2 linked regions of the Methanococcus vannielii SB genome follow. The protein of the gene in region 2 interacts with the protein of the main gene of each other region in a pairwise test. Links are inferred from orthologs where the notes say so. Each region holds a gene or a part of one and is shown on either strand. Other genes may lie near its edges. The genes, in order: pscS and sepS.

Evidence for each region.
Region 1: the proteins of sepS (region 2) and pscS interact in binary tests that used the Methanocaldococcus jannaschii proteins (3 or more experiments, as listed by UniProt). The link is inferred for Methanococcus vannielii SB from one-to-one orthologs.

Annotation. Positions count from the first base shown.
Region 1 is NC_009634.1:601,693-610,876, forward strand. Bases 4,120-6,902 are described here. They hold pscS (O-phospho-L-seryl-tRNA:Cys-tRNA synthase), read left to right. Parts: upstream 4,120-4,829; coding sequence 4,830-5,975; downstream 5,976-6,902. Other genes in these bases: larE (ATP-dependent sacrificial sulfur transferase LarE), read left to right, coding at 4,120-4,802; MEVAN_RS02825 (hypothetical protein), read left to right, coding at 5,986-6,345; nadA (quinolinate synthase NadA), read right to left, coding at 6,357-6,902. Also shown: formate dehydrogenase accessory sulfurtransferase FdhD, read right to left, coding at 1-649; MEVAN_RS02790 (HesA/MoeB/ThiF family protein), read left to right, coding at 833-1,546; MEVAN_RS02795 (molybdenum cofactor biosynthesis protein MoaE), read left to right, coding at 1,539-1,964; MEVAN_RS02800 (UPF0280 family protein), read left to right, coding at 2,001-2,744; MEVAN_RS02805 (hypothetical protein), read left to right, coding at 2,783-2,983; biotin synthase BioB, read left to right, coding at 3,041-4,027; more of larE, read left to right, coding at 4,029-4,119; more of nadA, read right to left, coding at 6,903-7,274; MEVAN_RS02835 (ThiF family adenylyltransferase), read right to left, coding at 7,303-7,914; MEVAN_RS02840 (4Fe-4S binding protein), read left to right, coding at 8,132-8,587; tungsten-dependent formylmethanofuran dehydrogenase subunit FwdF, read left to right, coding at 8,605-9,184. UniProt on the Methanocaldococcus jannaschii protein: Converts O-phospho-L-seryl-tRNA(Cys) (Sep-tRNA(Cys)) to L-cysteinyl-tRNA(Cys) (Cys-tRNA(Cys)).
Region 2 is NC_009634.1:1,576,419-1,585,777, forward strand. What follows is about bases 4,586-7,543. They hold sepS (O-phosphoserine--tRNA ligase), read right to left. Parts: upstream 6,893-7,543; coding sequence 5,279-6,892; downstream 4,586-5,278. Other genes in these bases: feoB (ferrous iron transport protein B), read left to right, coding at 4,586-5,215; MEVAN_RS08065 (NCS2 family permease), read left to right, coding at 6,996-7,543. Outside these bases: MEVAN_RS08030 (ABC transporter permease), read right to left, coding at 1-22; rbr (rubrerythrin), read right to left, coding at 234-818; MEVAN_RS08040 (hypothetical protein), read right to left, coding at 983-2,140; MEVAN_RS08045 (metal-dependent transcriptional regulator), read right to left, coding at 2,306-2,710; MEVAN_RS08050 (FeoA family protein), read left to right, coding at 2,835-3,041; MEVAN_RS08950 (hypothetical protein), read left to right, coding at 3,130-3,282; more of feoB, read left to right, coding at 3,275-4,585; more of MEVAN_RS08065, read left to right, coding at 7,544-8,297; MEVAN_RS08070 (beta-CASP ribonuclease aCPSF1), read right to left, coding at 8,447-9,359. UniProt on the Methanocaldococcus jannaschii protein: Catalyzes the attachment of O-phosphoserine (Sep) to tRNA(Cys).

The sequences.
Region 1 (9,184 bases), 980 kb from region 2 along the record:
CAAGTAATACAACATTATTTTCCTTTGCCAAAATAACACCTTTATCTGTTGAAGGGGATTTTGTAATAACTACCGGGATTTTTGAATTTACTGCCTTTTTTACCATTGCGGTAGGCTGTCTTCCACTTGAAGCTAGAATTACATTTTGTAAATCAATATTGTTTAAAATTGCATGACCTACAACCCTATCAACTGCGTTATGTCGACCAATATCTTCAAAATAAACTATTTTATTTCCCGAAAAATCAAAAAGTGCTGCCCAGTGGACTCCCCCCGTTACTTTCCAAGTATCAGACATGTTTGGCATTTTTTCCATTATCCTTTCAATCGTGCTTAAATTAACCGTAACATGTTTAGGTTTTCTATCACCCGAATTAGAATTTATATTTGGTAAATCTTTTGATTCTATAAAAATATCTTTACCAATTATGGAAGCCTTTAAAAACTGTTCTGGCGTTAAATGCCCCTCAGTTATTAAATAGCCAATTCCAAGTTCAATAATATTTTCTGGAGATACTGTCATACTATCTATTTTTTTATTATTTAGATATAAGTCATAAAAGTCTTCAATGACAATTTCATCGATTTTTTCAAGTATTCCTTTATCTTTACTCCATGTATGTACATTAATTTTTGTGGTCATGTTCATAAAAATCACCTGAAATAAATTAAAATTAAATAATTAGATAATTAAATATGTAAAATATAATATGTAAAATAATATATGTGTACTTTTAGTCCAATATCACCAAATATACAAATTATATATACAAATATATAGTTAACGATTGTTATATTTTTAAATGCATTATTCGTGAGGCACTGAGAAAATATGAATTTTGAACGATACAAAAGACAGATTATAATGGATAATTTTGGAATAAATTCCCAAGAAAAACTTTATAACTCAAAAGTAACTGTTATTGGAGTAGGCGGGCTTGGAACAGTGGTTTCCCAGTATTTGGTAGCCGCAGGAATTGGAAATTTGGGCTTAATTGATTATCAAGAGGTCGAAATTTCAAATTTAAATAGGCAAATACTCCATTTTGAAAAAAATATTGGAAATTTAAAAGTAGTTTCTGCAAAAGAAAAGTTAGAAAGCCTAAATTCTGAAGTAAATATTAAAATATACCCTGAAAAATTAAAAGAAAGCCATATCAAGGATTCTGATATAGTTATAGACTGTCTTGACAACTTTAAAGCAAGATATTTTTTAAATGAACTTTCGATTAAATACGACATTCCACTTGTTCATGGTGCAATTGAAGGGCTTCGTGGGCAGGTTACAACATTAGTTCCCAAAGAAACCCCTTGTATTGAATGTATTTTCAAATTGGACGATGAAAATAAAACTTTTCCGGTTTTAGGAGTTACTCCTGGAATAATAGGTTCTATTCAAGCCAGTGAAGCGATAAAACTAATAACTGGTATTGGAAAACCTTTAAAAAATAAACTACTTTCAATTGATATCGAAAATAATGACTATTTTACATTCAACTTGAAAAAAAACGAAAACTGTAAAGCTTGTGGTGATTTAAATGATTAGGGTATCTAATGAAGATTTTAATATTGATATTGAAACTAAGGCACTTTTAGAAAAATACCCGAATATAGGCGGAATTGTAAATTTTGTAGGGGTTGTAAGAAATGTCGGGTACGATAAAGGCATTGAAAAAAATGCTGAGTATTTAGAATTTGAATGCTATGATAAAATGGCAGAAAAAAAACTTGAAGAATTAAAAAATAAAGCTATTGAGCAGTTTGGAATAATTGATGCAACACTAATACACAGGATTGGAAAACTAAGTGTTGGGGAAAATATAGTATTGATTATTGTTTGTGCAAAACATAGAAAAGAAGCATTTTTAGCTTGTGAATACTTAATAAATAATCTAAAAAAGGAAGTACCAATATGGAAAAAGGAATTTTCAAAAGACGGCTCTTACTGGGTTGAACAACACTAAAATGCTTTAATCCATTTTTGTTTAAAAAGGGGTAATATGGAACTATTTTCAGAAAAAATCTCGATTAAGGAAACAAACGTACTTTTAAAAGTAGATAATCCAAAATTATTCAAAATTGCTAAAAAAAAGATTATAGATGAGCGGTTAAACCTTGAAAAGTACATATCTAAAAATCCGGTATTTTTAACAACATATTCTCCTTTTAAAATTTCTAATGACGCACCAGAAATTGTGAAATTAATGGCAAATTCCAGCGAAAATGCAAACGTTGGACCAATGGCGGCTGTTGCAGGGACATTTAGTGAGTTAGTTATTCATAGTTTACTTGAAAATAATTCAAAATCAGCAATTTGCGAAAATGGAGGAGATATTGCACTTTCATCAGATTTTGACATTATAGTTGGACTTTATGCTGGAAATTCACCAATTTCAGGAAATTTGGGCTTCAAATTAAAAAAAGAAAAAATTAAAAATGGATATGGTGTTTGCACTTCATCAGGAACCGTTGGTCATTCCGTTAGCTTTGGAAATGCAGATTCTGTTACGGTTTTTGCAAAGTCTGCAAGTATTGCAGATGCTGCTGCAACATCTATTGGAAATTTTGCGGTTGGAAGCCCTGATGAAGCAATAAATAAATGTCTTGAACAGGCTGAAAATATTTTAAAAATAGATGGTGTGTTTGTTACATTCCAAGAGTACGCTGGAAAGGTTGGAAAAATTCCGACACTTATTAGAACTGAAAAAAAAGAGGCTTTTGGAAATGTTTTTGAGATGGTTTGATAATATATTATGATAATTATTGCGTTTAGGTGAAAGCTATGAAAAAGTTTCTAAAAGGTTTATTCATAGTGTTCGTATTTTTAACGTGTGTCATAATGTCAGGTTGTGCTGAATTTACCGACCCCGCAAACGAAAAAGTACAGGTAGCAGTATTAAGTGAGGAATACGATAAAAGCAGTGGAAAGTATGAAACAAACCCGCAACAAGTAATTACTCCGTCTGGTGAAAGTAGTAGGTGAGTTTTATAATTTAAATTTGTCTAATTTATGAACCATATAATAGTAAAAGGCGATTTTTTGAATGAACGTAAACTAAATAAAGATTTTTTGGAAATTTATGAAATGTCTATTTCTGGAAAAATAAAAAAAGAGGATGCCCTTGAAATTTTAAAGTTAGATGTTTATGATTTACTGCATATTTCATATCACTTAAAAAAAGCGTTTAATAAAGAAAAAATAGAAACCTGCTCGATTATAAATGCAAAATCGGGATTTTGTAGTGAAAACTGTAATTTCTGCTCCCAATCAATCCATAATAATTCTAAAATCAATATTTACGGCTTAAAATCTAAAGAAGAAATATTAAAAAGTGCTAAATCCATTGAAAACTATTCAAACCGTTTTTCGATAGTTTCGAGTGGGAAAAAAATTTCTGAAAAAGAATTTGAAGATATATTGGAGATAATTGACGAAATAAAAAATAAAACTAAACTAAAAGTTTGCGTATCGCTTGGACTATTGAATAAATCCCAATTAAAAGCACTAATGAAAAAAAATATTAGAATCCACAATAATCTTGAAACTTCGAAAAACTATTTTAAAAATATCTGTACAACTCATGAATACGAGGACAAAGTAGACGTTATAAAAAATGGAAAAAAATTAGGGCTTCAAATATGTAGTGGAGGAATTTTTGGACTTGGTGAAGATATTATAGACCGCATAGATTTACTTTACGAGTTAAAAGAATTAAACGTCGATAGTATTTCGTTAAATCTCTTGAATCCAATAGAGGGAACTAAAATGCGTGAAAAAATTAATAGTAAAGAAATAAAAAGTATTGAACCAATAGATGCCCTGAAATCTATTTGTATTTCACGGATAATAATGCCAGAACGAGTAATTAGACTTTGCGGTGGAAGAGAATACGTTTTAAAAGATTTACAAAGTCTATCTCTTCTTGCAGTCGATGGATTAATGATTGGAAATTACCTGACAACATCTGGAAGAAATATTCAATCAGACTTGAGAATGATTGAGGACATGGGTTTTAAAAAGGGATAATATGGACGATACATTAAATTTAACTAAAAAGTATGAAGATTTAAAAAATTTTTTTAAAGGTAAAAATGTAGTTGTCGCATATTCTGGAGGTGTTGATAGTACTTTAATTTCAAAAATATCTTCAGAAATTACAGATACTATTGCTGTAACTATTGATAACAGCTTTTTTTCGAAAGAAACAATTAAAAAAGCAGAAACTCGTGCAAAATTATTTAAAATTCCCCAAAAAACGGTGAAAATTAATTATTTAACTGAAAACGTTTCAAAAGATATAAAAAACAGGTGTTACAATTGTAAGGCGAAAATTGCAGAAGAATTGCTTAAAATAAAAAATGAACTAAACTATGACATTATTGTTGATGGAACGATTTATGACGACATTTTTGAAGATAGGCCTGGAATTAAGGCATTTAAAGAAAAAGGCATAATTTCCCCACTTTTGGAATTAAAATTTACAAAAAAAGAGGTATTATTCCTTTCAGAATATTTAAATTTAGAAATACCCTTAAAAGACACGTGTATGGCAACTAGAATACTATCTCAGCCCATATCGCTTGAAAAAATGAATAGATCTTATGTTGCAGAAGAGTTTATAAAATCAAAGTTCCATATTAAAAATTATTTAAGAGTCAGACACTTTGAAAATATTGCAATTATCGAAATAAATAAGAATGAATCTAAAATATTGCTTGAAATTGAAAACATTGATATGATAAATAAAGAATTAAAAAAAATTGGGTTTAAAAAAGTAACTTTTGATTTTGAGTTTAAATAATAATTTTTGCGAGAAATGGTGATTTAAATGGATATAAACATTGACAAATATAAAAACATAACTAGAAACCTTGAAAGGGATATTGTAAATTTAAATCCCATACAAAGAGGAGGAATTCTTCCAACGGAGGCTAAAAAAGTAATTTACGAATACTGGGATGGATACAGCGTTTGTGACTACTGTTCTGGACGACTTGATAAAATTGAAACTCCTCCGATAAATGAATTTTTAGATGATATGTCAAAATTCTTAGGAATGGATATAACAAGACCGACACACGGTGCAAGGGAAAGTAAATATGCGGTAATGAATGCAATATGTAAAAAGGGGGATTACGTTGTTTTAGATGGAAATTCACACTATACTTCATACGTGGCACTTGAGAGGGCTAACCTAAATTACGTAAAAACAGATGTTGAGGAATACCCCAATTTTAGAGTTATTCCTAAAAGTTATGCTGAAAAAATAGATGAGTTGGAAGATTCAGGAAAAAATATCGGATTAATTTTATTAACTCATGTTGATGGAAGTTATGGAAATGTTTCAGATGTTTCAAAAGTTGGAAAAATTGCAAAATCAAAAGGATACCCATTATTATTAAATTGTGCTTATTCGGTTGGAAGAATGCCTGTTGATGGTAAAAAATTAAATGTTGATTTTATTGCGGCATCAGGACATAAAAGTATGGCTGCATCAGGCCCTTGTGGCCTTTTATCAATAAATGCGGAGTATGAAGACGAAATATTAAAAACTTCAAAAGTAAACGTTGTAAAAGAGCTCCAGATGCTTGGATGTACAAGTAGGGGAATTCCAATATTAAGTTTAATGGCAAGTTTTCCCCATATCATTGAAAGAGTTAAAAATTGGAACTTAGAACTTGAAAAAACAAGGAAAGTAGTATTTGAATTTGAAAAGCTTGGGTTCATCGCACTTGGTGAAAAACCGAGAAATCATGACATAATACGATTTGAAACGCCTGTTCTTGATAAAATTGCGGAAAAAGATAAAAGAAGAGGTTTTTTCTTCTATGAAGAGTTGAAAAAAAGAGGAATAGGCGGAATAAGGCGAGGCGTTACAAAAGAGTTTAAAATGAGTGTTTATGGCCTTACAGGCATGCAGGTTGACTATATAATAGACTGTATCAAGTCAATAGTTTTGGAAAACGCCAATTGAGGTGAATTATATGAATTCAAAGTATATAATTCCGGGAATTATGGTTTTACTCCTTATTGGTGCAATCTATATTGCTCTTGGCCCCAATATTCCTGAAAAGTACATTTTTGTTGATGTTACATTTAAAATGGGTGGGGCCGAATATCAAGGATACACAATTCAAGGTAGTAAAATAACTTTTGAATTTAAAAGAGAAGGTGACTTTTTTACACAAGCAATAACATCAGGATTTGCTAGCACTTCTGAAAGATTTAGAAATATTACTGACGTATATATAAAAATAGATACTAATGGCGATATCAATTATTATAAAGCCGAAAAATTCTATGAAACTGACGATGTAGTCAAATATCAAGTAATAGAAAAATAAAATATATAGTATTAAATCAAAAGCATTCTATTAATTGCCTTTTTTGCATTTTCAATTATTTCTTCTGAAAGATTTATCTCGTAATTTTCTTCTAAAAGACATTTTTCTAACTTTTCTAAAGAAATCGGTTTCATTGACGTACAGATTGCATTTTTTCTTAGTGGAATTAATTTTTTAGTTTTTCCAAGCTTTTCTAAATCGATTTTTATTCTTGTAATCATATCAACTTCTGTACCTATTACAAACTCCTCTTTTTCCGAGTTAAGTACGTGTTTTACCATTCCACCGGTACTCATTACATGATCTGCTAAATCTTGAATTTCGGGGTCACTTTCAGGATGAATTAGGATTTCTGCGTTTGGGTATTCTTTTTTAACCCGATTAATGTCTTCAATTGTAAAAGTTTTGTGAACATAACAGTGTCCACCTTCAGGCACTAAAATTATCTTTTTATCCGTTCTTTTTGATACAAAGTACCCTAAATTATTGTCTGGGCCAAATAAAATTTCTTTTTCGTCAAATGAATTTACTACTTTATCGGCATTTGCAGACGTACACGTTGCATCGGCAAGAGCCTTTGAAGATGCTAACGTATTTACATAAATTACTACTTTCGCATTTGGGTGTTTTTTCTTTTCTTTAAGTATAACTTCCGGTGGAAGATCACGTGCCATTGGACAGTAAGTTTCAATAATTTCCGGAATTAACACTTTTTTTTCAGGATTTAAAACTTTTGCAGTTTCTGCCATAAAATCCACACCGCAAAATACAATTATATCTTTATTTGTATCCTTTGCAGCAATACAAAGTTCTAAGGAATCGCCAATTATATCTGCAATTTTTTGAATTTCTTCTGGCTGATAGTTGTGTGCTAAAATTATTGCATTTTTCTCTTTTTTAAGTTTATTTATCCTATCCAGTATGTTCATAAATATACACCTTTAATCTCACTTAAAATTATTTAATAATCTCTTTTTTAATTTTTAAGGCTTCGATAACCATTTTTTCGGCAATTTTATCCAAGCTATAGGGGGTTATAGGTTCCATATCTTTTATAAATTTACCAGTTCCAACAACCAAATGGCCTTCTTCTTCCATTTTTAAAAATTCAACAGGGCCATTTTCATATTTAGCATCACCAACCTTAACATTACAGTTAAGCCCGAATACCCCATTTGTTCCAATGCAGATTTTTTTAGTGGTTTTACAGTATTCAATAATTTTTTTTCGTAAATTTAAAGTATCTCCGCCTGCAAAAACGACTAATACAATGTTTCCCGAAATTTTTTCAAGATTTTCTTTGGAAATATCTTCAAATACTGCATCTATTTTTTCAGGAAAAAAATCTTTAATAAATGATACTTTATACTCCCCAACTTTTCCGCCGTATTTTCTATGGATTACATCATTCATATCAATTTTTGCAGCGTCAAACACTTCAATCTTCTTAAAACCTCCCCGATGTACCTCTAAAATATCCATAATAACCCTAACACCAAGTCTACCGCACCCGATAACTGAAACAGTCCCTTTAGAATTTAATTTGTCTTCAAGCAGTTTTATATCCATATAATCACTTAAAATTATTTTTTTATTGTAATATTTGTTTTCCAGATATATTAGTTAGAATTTTTTAAATAAATATTTACGCAATTAATTTAAAAGTTACTCTTTGATGTGGTGAATAATACTCACAGATATTTATAAAACTTACTATTTGAATTTAGAAGAATTATATATATAGAAACATTCACTACGTTGTATATGACTCACATGAGATGAAATTATGCCAGAGCATTTACTGTCAGGTATCAAAGCAATTGTCGCAATAAATATGCGAAAAGAGGGAATGCTGCAAAGAGAAATAGCGGATTTTCTCAAAATGGATCGTTCAATCATTTCACACTATTTACATGGCAGATATCCATCTGATAAAGTCATGCGAGTCTCTGAAGAGATTATAAGGTTACCCCTTGAATATGGAATTCCATTGATCACGTCTCTTGGTGATGACAAAGAGATTACAAAAAAATTAGTAGAACGAATTTATAAAATAACTATAGAAATTGACATGGAAAAATGTATTGCGTGTGGTAATTGTTTAGAATGTGAATACGATGCAATATCGGTTTATTCGGAAGATATAGGCATATCTATTGATAAAGAAAAGTGCGTTCTTTGTCTACAGTGTGTTTCCGAGTGCCCTGTCAATGCCTTGAAAATAACTAACTACAAGGTATAATTTTCGGGAGGAATACTATGAAAAATATTAAAAGAGACGAAAAAGACGGCGTCATCGAAATTTCGAGAGAGGGCGTTGAGAAAAGAGTCTTAAAATGGGAAGATTGTGTTTGCGTAGGATGCGGAATCTGTAACGAAATTTGTCCTACAAATGCTATTGAAATGGGGCCCCTTGGTGCCATTTTTAGAGGGGACATTGATGCTCCAAAACTAGATATTTCTGAAAAATGTGTTCTTTGTGGTATGTGTGCTTGTGCATGTCCATTTGATGCAGTTACTTTAAAAATTAACGATAAATTAAATACAGAAATGCCCCAATATCCAAAAATTAAAAGGGGTATCGAATTAAACCAGAAAAAATGTGTTTTATGTGAACAGTGTGAATTAGTTTGCCCACAGAGTGCAATTGATGTAGAAAGAACTATTCCTGAAAGAAAAACGTTGGTTTTAGGCGAAATTAACATTAAAAAAGATGCATGTGTTCTTTGTGGAATTTGTGCAGACTACTGCCCTGCTGATGCAATTGAATTAGTTCCAAACAAGATGAATGCACTAAATTTAAAGCCGATTGCGGACATAAAAGTGGATTTGGATGCAT
Region 2 (9,359 bases):
AAATAATATCTTTTAGATTCATTAATTTCACCAGAAAGTGCAGATTTCCTGTACTCTTTATATTATTTTTATAAGGCATGCCTTTTATTTTACATAATTTAGTATTTACTAAACTAGCTGAACTAATAGTATAAATATATTTCTAACATTTTAAAGCCATTTATAAACTATTAAAACGTTAAATAACGTTTAAAAATTAAAAAAGCGGGTTAATAAATAAATAAATAAATAAATTAGTATTCTTCACATTGTTTTTCAAAGTATGCTGTTGGGTGCCCGCATGATGGACATTCTACAGGTGCATCAGTACCAACTGCCCTATATCCACACTTTCTACATCCCCAAAAAATTTCTTCATGTTTTTTAAACATTGTTCCTTTTTCCAACTGCTCTATTAATTTTAAATATCTCTCTTCATGGTGTTTTTCAGCAGCAGCAATTGCTTTTAACCTTTTTGAAATATCTAAAAATCCTTCTTTTTCAGCTATATCTGCAAATTCCGGGTACATTTCAGTGTATTCGTGATTTTCACCACTAGCTGCGGATTTTAAATTTTCAAGTGTGTTTCCAAGTACTGTTGGAACCTCTGCACCATCAATTATTAAGTCAGCTTCATAATTTTCATTCTTTTTTAATTGAGTAATTAGTCTAAAAAGCCACTTTGCATGTTCCCTTTCTTGTTCTGCAGTTATTGTAAATACTTCGGATATTTTTTCATACCCTTCCTTTTGTGCAATTTTTGCATATATTGTATATCTATTTCTTGCTTGACTCTCCCCAATAAATGCCTTTGCTAAATTTTCTAGAGTTTTTTTCAAAAACCATCACCTCTTATACGCATTACCAAATATGATTTTACCCATATTTATTGATTATCAATTAAATCTTTTTAGGGGCAATTGTGCTATCCTTTTTAATATCATTGAATTTTAATTTTTGTTAATTTTCTGTTTAATATATGTTTAGTTAAATAATTTAAAAATTAAATAATTGACAAAATACCCTTAATAATTTCAGTATTTGCAATTTCAATGCTTGATGACATTGCAAGCTCTTTAAACTTATCTTTTAAAGACGGTTCAATTAAAATTGCTTCTCTTAATAACTCTTGAATTTCTAAAACGTTTGATGAATCAACTTTTTTTGAAAGTAAATAAACGTAAGAAATGGCTTCAACAGGTTTTTTATCATTTCTTAATTCTTCAGCGATATTTAATAAACCTTGTTCAAGTAAATTTAAACTGGAATTATTTTTCGATAATTTTCGACTCAAAGCATCTCCGTCAATAACTTCAGTTTGCAATAATTCTTTTTTAGGGCTTTTTTCGAAGTTTTCGAGTCTTTTTTTAGACACAAATGAGTCGCTATCTATAAAGTCTATTTTTCTGACTTTTATACTTTTTTTTGAAATTTCAGACGTTAAATCTTCTGAATTTTGTAGTTTTTCCACTTTAATCATCATTTTTTTAAGTTTTAAATCAATTCCCCTTACAAAATGGCTAAAAATACTTTGATTGAATTTTTTAATGATTTCTTCAGCCTTTCCAGAAATTTTATATTCTGAATTAACAAACTCTGAAATTTTAATTTTTCCAGAATTTATTTCGTTTAAAAATCGATATAGTATGGATATTTTTTCGTCTTCGTCTAGGGGAAGCGCATTTGAATGAACTTTTGAATTTAATAAACTATCATACCACTTTTCAAAATCCCTTTCAGCATTACATAACCTAAAAATAACCATGTCTAAAACTTCATTTTTTTTACAATAATTTAAAAAATCAGATAGAGATTTTGAATAATTCTCATATGACGCGTTAGATACTTCATCAGAATATATTTTAAATGTTCTATACGCTTTTTCAATTTCTTCACGAATAAATACTGGATTTTCAAAAAATTCAATTCCTTTTTGAGATAATTTTATATTGTATCCTTTAACTTCAGGATTTTTGCCCTTCAAAATCAATTTTTTTTCAAAAAGAGAATCAATATTTCGATAAAGTTCGCCCCCCTCTAAATTAAATTCCGTTTTAAACACTTCTAACGATAAAAAAGCGTCGGAATCCCGACTATTTATTTTATAAAGATGTTTTAAGATGTTTTTTTCAATTTCTTCATCATTATTTCTTTCAGACATTCGATGCACCTTAGTAAAACAGTCTAACCGTATTAAAATAAAAAGAGGATACTAAATCAAATATGCCTTCAAACAATATTTAATCGTTATGATTTTGTTTTTAAAATTTAGACATTGTAAAAAAGTATATTGGTATTTTAAAACTAGTTTAAAATTATTTTAAGCTTATTTTAAATTTATATTTTCGCCGTGCGGACACTTTTCAGGCTTATCTATAAATTCATACAATTTTTCAATAGTTTTATCGGAAACCACGTGTTCTATTTTGCAAGCTTCATCTTTTGCGAAATCTAAATCCAGATTTAAAAATTCTGTAAGAAAATATTCAATGATACGGTGTTTTCTAAGCGTGTTTTTTGCAATTTCTTCGCCATCTTCATCAAGATATATTCCAACGTATGGCTCATAATGAATTAATCCATCATGACTTAATTTTTTAGCCATGCTAGTTACCGCAGCAGGCTGTACATTCATTAGTCTTGCAAGTTCTGTTGTTTTAACTGGTCTTTTTTTCTCCTTTATGAATAAAAAAATAGTTTCAAGATAATCTTCAATATTTTGAGATACCAAATTACCACCAAAAGAAAAATATAAATAGCATGGAATGCACATAGATGTATTTAATCTTATTTAAATTGTTTAATATGTATTAAATATAGTATATGGCTTATTATTATATATAGCTGGTGGTTTTATGGAGAGCATTTTACAAAAAAACCCAGGGTCTTACATGGTTTTAAAGGTTGAAGGAAGCTGTAGAAAGTTTTACGAGCTTGGAATTATCCCCGGTTCTAAAATAACGATAATATCAAAAAATAATCAAGGCCCAATTCTTATCCGGGTTGGAAATTCCAAAATTGCTATCGGTAGAGGAATGGCGAGATCCATATTTGTAGAATAACTTAAACGTACTTAAATGTCTTAAATTCTGATTATTTAAACCACGTTAGAATAATTCAACGTTTAACCGTAATTAGACAGGTAAGAAAATGGAAAAACCAAATAATCAAAAAGAAGGATTTTTTGAAAAAATACTTGTACGGATATCAAAGGCAGTATTAAATAAAACATGTTCGTGCTGTTCAAATAGTTCCTGTAAAAAATCCCAAAAATGCGACAACTACGGTGAAGAGGATGAATGAAGAAAAAAATATTGCCCTAATCGGTCAACCAAATGTTGGCAAAACTACTCTATTTAATCAGTTAACTGGAATGAAACAACGAATTGGAAATTGGCCGGGAGTTACGGTAGAAAAAAAAGAAGGATTTTTTAAACTAAATGATAAGAATTACAATGTAGTTGATTTACCTGGAATTTACTCATTAATGTCTGATTCACTAGATCAAAAAATTGCAAGAGATTATTTAATTGAAAATCCCGGTGCAACAGTTATTGATGTAATTGATACGCCAAATATTAACAGAAACTTATATTTAACGCTACAACTAATTGAACTTGGAATTTCTCCAATAATATGCCTTAACTTAATTGATGAAGCGGAAAAATTTGGTATACATATAAATGACCAGAAATTAAGCGAAAAGTTGGGTTTAAAAGTAATTAGGACTTCTGGAAGGCATAAAATAGGAATTGATTCATTGAAAGATTCAGTATATACCAGTGAATATCGGGCAAATCCTGTAACTTATTCAAAACTGTTGGAAAATGCAATCCATAAAATAGATAAAAAGCTTGAAGAAGGAAATTATAAAATTTCTAGCACTTACCAAAAACTTCCAAAAAGATGGCTTTCAATATCTCTTTTAGAAAGTGACCCTGATGTATTAAAGGAATTTTCAAAGAATTTAGAATTAATGGAATTTATAAATAACTTGAAAGCTGAAGTAGAAAATGAAATAAAGCACGATGTTGAAAGTTATATTGTAGAGCAGAGATATAAAAAATGTGATGAAATTTTAGCCGGAGTTATGGTAAACAGTGAACTTTATGAAGATATCGATACAATAGTGGTTCATCCAGTATATGGACTCGTTATATTTGCGGCAGTATTATATTTAATGTATAATTTCGTATTTGGTGTTGGAGAATTATTTTCAGGGATCATTGGGGAATTTTTTGAAATATTGGGTGAATATTTATTAATTATACTTTCTGAATCCTATTCGGGAATTATCGTTGATGGACTTTTAGCTGGAGTTGGGGCAGTTTTGGAATTTTTCCCGATGATATTTTTGATAATGTTTTCTCTTTCAACACTGGAAGATACGGGCTATTTATCAAGAGTTACTGCTTTAACACACAATATAATGTCAAAAATGGGATTAAGCGGAAAATCATTTATTCCATTAATAACCGCATTTGGATGTAGTGTTCCAGCATTAATGGGGACGAGATTCATTTCAAGCCATAAGGAACGACTTATAACTTTACTTATAACTCCACTTATTCCCTGTTCTGCGAGATTTATAATTATTGGATTTTTTGCATCGGCGTTTTTTATTGAAAGTGCAGTATTATTTACAATGGCAATACTTGGAATTACATTCGGGCTTTTATTTTTAGTTTCATATGTACTGAGCAAATTTATAAAGGGAGATTCTGAAGAATATATTTTTGAACTTCCACCTTACAGGATCCCCGACTGGAAAAATATTTTTAAAATGACATGGGAAAAAAGTAAAGAGTTTTTGAAAAAAGCAGGAACAATAATTGCATTAGGTTCGCTTTTGTTTTATGGGCTTATAACTTATCCAAGTCCGGATTCAAATTATGCGATGGTACTTGGAAATATTCTTGAAATTGTAACTAAATACATGGGCCTTGATTGGAGGGGCGCAGTTTCACTCGTATTTGGTATATTTGCAAAAGAATTAGTTGTTTCAAGTTTGAGTATACTTTATCCAGGAAATATCTCGGACTTCATAAGCCCTTTACAAGCATTTGTACTTACACTCGTTTCAGTACTTTATATACCTTGTATTGCAACAATTGCGGCATTCTATCTTGAAACAAGAAGTATTAAATGGACTGCATTTAGTATTTCTTATAATATCTTACTCGCAACGTTTGTTGGGATTATGGCATATAATATTGGAAAGTTGATTGGATTTTAAGCCCGATCACTAACTTTTTTAAGATAAATACTTTTAATAAATATAAATTTTTTATGTAATTTATTATTCAATTTTCACTTCAACATTTAAAAATACGGGCCCCCTTACATCGATAACTTTATTTTTACTCATGATCTGTTTTAATGCGATTTCTTCTATTTTTAAGTTAATGTCGCTCAAACTTCTAACAATTGGAACTTTTAATTTAAATTCACTAGTATTTGAAACAAATGCTTCTTCTACTTTAGATGTAATTTTAAAGCACAATGCATCAATGTATCGAATACCGGTAGTTACTCCTTCAACTTTTCCTTTTTCTAAAAATTCTTTAAATTCTTCCTTTACCCCTTCAAAAGTTTCTGGAATGCCGATAATATTTCCATCATAAACGTAAATCTCGTTTAAAATTGAAGGGCCAAGTAATTTTTTGTTTTCTTCTTTTTCAAATACAATGATTTTAACATTTTTCTTTGTTTTTCCAAAAATAAACGTTTTTTCTAATTTAAGGTTACAAGGCGATGTTATATCTTTGTTTTTAACGCATAAATCAATTAATTCTTTCGTTAAATCGTAAATTTCGTCCAGTACTGGGACTTTATCGAATTTTACCATTGATGAAATAGCTCTATCAGATAAGCTCTGCTCGTAAAACTGGGGATATACCATTTCACGTACATCTTCGAAATTTCCAGATATCATTGAAAGTCGTTCAACACCAAGCCCCAAATTCATTACCGGAACATCTATTCCATATTTACTAAGTGCAACTGGTGAATATACTCCAAAAGTTGCAACTTCAAGCCATTCTTTTAATTTTGGATGGTATGCATAAACTTCAGTCTGAGTTTCTGGAGTATAATACTTACTCTTTTTTTCATCAGGAATGAATTTAAAGTTTGTAAATCCAAACTGTGACAAAAGTCCTTCTGCAACTGCCTTTCCATCGTTAATATCTACATCTTTTCCAGCAATTACGCACGATGCAGAGTGATAAGTCATTAAATGACTTTTATCTTCTTTTTGTTCCCTTCTAAAGCACCTGTCGATTGAAAATAGCTTAAAAGGAAGCGGTTTTTTACCATTAAGTTCTGAAAGAGTTATAAACCAACCTGAAGTCATATGGCTTCTTAAAGTTAATTTTGAAGAAACCGCAATTAAATCTTTAAATTCTGGGAAAACTTCTTCTAAAATTTTTAAACCCATTTCACTTGAAATTTCAAGAGCTTTTGAAATCTCTAAAACTAAATCATCGCCATCAAGAGTTCCTTTTTTATATCCATGAAGTATTTTTTGCAAGCTTTCCTTGTGGCAAGATACATTAATTCCAAGTTTTTCAATTTGGGAAATTTTTTCATCACTTAATCCAACGTCTGGCCTTGGGAGGCCTGCTAGGTAAAAGCACCTATCTAACACTGCCATAGCTTCTGGGCCAAACTGTTTATAAATATCCCTTTCATCAACAATTACTGGATTTATGTATTCTTCAAACCCCATTCTAAGATATGCTTGCCTTAAATTTTCAATAGTATCGTTTACAGGGTGTGTCTTTCCGAAAATTGGTTTAATTCTCGGATAACTTTCATTTACTCGTTTAGACTTTATGAGGCCTTTAGTTTCTATCCAAGCCTTTTCAAAGTCCTTATTTGCCATTTCGATGATTTCTTCTCGTTTAAACATTATTATCACTGAAATCCTGAATTTATATAGGTAGTAATGTGTAATGTAATCTTTATATCATAATAAATGCCAATATTATATATTAATTAATCGGGGTGACGTTATGTCAAAGTTTGTTGAAAAGTACTTTAACTTTGAAGAGCACAATACAAACTTCAAAGTAGAAACCATGGCTGGAATTACTACATTTATGACCATGTCGTACATTATATTTGTAAATCCCCAAATATTAAGTCTTGCAGGAATGGATTTTGGGGCAGTAATGGCTGCAACCTGTATTTCTGCAGCAATAGGCACATTTATTATGGGGGTTTATGCTAAATACCCATTTGCACTTGCACCAGGTATGGGCTTGAATGCATTTTTTACGTTTTATATTGTTAATGGTTTAGGGCTTAGCTGGCAAGTTGCACTTGGTGCTGTTTTTATTTCGGGCATACTGTTTACAATATTGACTATAACTAAAATAAGGACGTGGATATTTGATGCAATACCAAATGCATTGAAATATGGTACTGCTGTGGGTATAGGTTTATTTATTGCGTTTATTGGCCTAAAATCTGCCAATGTAATCATTGCAAACGATGCCACCCTTGTTGGGTTAGGAAATATATTATCTCCCGCAACATTTTTAGCACTGTTTGGATTGTTCGTAACAGCTTCTTTAATGGCAAGAAAAGTAACTGGTGCAATTCTTTGGGGAATAATTCTTACAGCACTAATTGGAATGGGTTTAGGCGTTTCTGCACTTCCTTCTGGACTCATTGCAATGCCACCTTCTCTTGCACCAACGTTCATGCAGATGGACATCATGGGTGCGCTTAATATTGGCCTTGTAAACATAATCTTAGCTTTATTCTTGGTTGATTTATTAGACACCCTTGGAACGCTTGGTGCATTGAGTTCACAAGGAGGATATCTAAAAGATGGAAAACTTCCAAGGTCTGAAAAAGCATTAATGTCAGATTCAATTGCAACTGCTGTCGGGGCAACATTGGGTACTTCAACAGTTACAAGTTATATTGAATCAGCTTCGGGAATTGGACTTGGTGGAAAAACCGGTTTTGTGTCAGTAGTAGTTGCTGCACTATTTTTACTTTCGATGTTCTTTCACCCATTTGTTGCAGCAATACCCGGGTATGCAACAGCACCTGCTTTGATTATTGTTGGTGCGTTGATGATATCCGCAATAAGAAAAATTGACTTGGAAGATATTACTGAATCAGTTCCTGCATTCATTACATTAATTACGATTCCACTAACCTACAGTATTGCAACAGGGCTTCAATTAGGATTTATATTCTATCCGCTAATTAAAATAATTGCAGGACGTGCAAAAGAAGTTCATCCAATAGTTTATTTACTTGCAATTCTCTTTGCATTGAAATTTGTTGTACTGCCTTAAATTTTTTTATTTTAAATTTTTATTTTTTTTAAAAATAGATAATTTTGAATACTTTTTTAAAAAACTTTTAACTTAAACGGAAAAAATAAAAAATAAATTTTAAAGTAATAGCTAAAAAAATAATTTTAATTAATTTTAAGTAATTTCAATTACCTAAGCCTTATAGAATCAAGATTCATTGGTGAACGGGTTTCTTTTTTAAAGAGTTTATATGCAGTACTTGCAAGATCAATACACTTTGAAGCTTCACCGTGAACCGTTAATATACGGTCTGGAATTGGTTTTAACTTTCTTAAGTATTTTATCAACTGCTTTCTATCACTATGCCCTGAAAACCCTTCTAAGGTATGAACTGAAAGGTTTACCTTTACAGCTTTACTCCTTCCGTTCTTACCCATTAGGGGAATCTCTTTAAATCCTCTCTGGATTTTTCTACCCAATGTTCCTTCAGATTGATACCCTACAAACACGATTGCGTTCTTTTCATCTTCTGCAAGATTCTTAAAGTATTCAACACTCGGGCCACCACTAAGCATGCCTGAAGTTGTAAGAATGATACAAGCTTCATCTCCATCCATGATGTTTCTCCTGTCGTTTGTATTCTTAACTTTTTTGAATACTTCTGAAAGGAATGGATTATCTCCTTCATGGAATATCCTGTTTCTCATCGCTTTAGATAAATATTCTGGATAAGCGGTGTGAATTGCAGTAGCTTCCCATATCATACCATCAAGGTAAACTGGAGCATTGAATATACCTTGATTATATCCTTCTTCTAAAACAAGCATTAGTTCTTGGGCTCTTCCAATACCAAATACGGGAATGATTACTTTTCCGCCCCTAGAGGTGGTCTCCAACATTACATTTAAGAACTCTTTTTCAGTTTCATCTCTTTCTGGAAGTACGTCATCGTACCCCCCATACGTGGATTCAATAATGAGTGTTTCAAGTCTTGGGAATTGGCATGTTGCAGGTTCTAATAATCTTGAAGCTTCAAATTTAATATCTCCTGTGTATGCAACGTTATAGAGTCCATCTCCAACGTGACAGTGTGAAATTGCG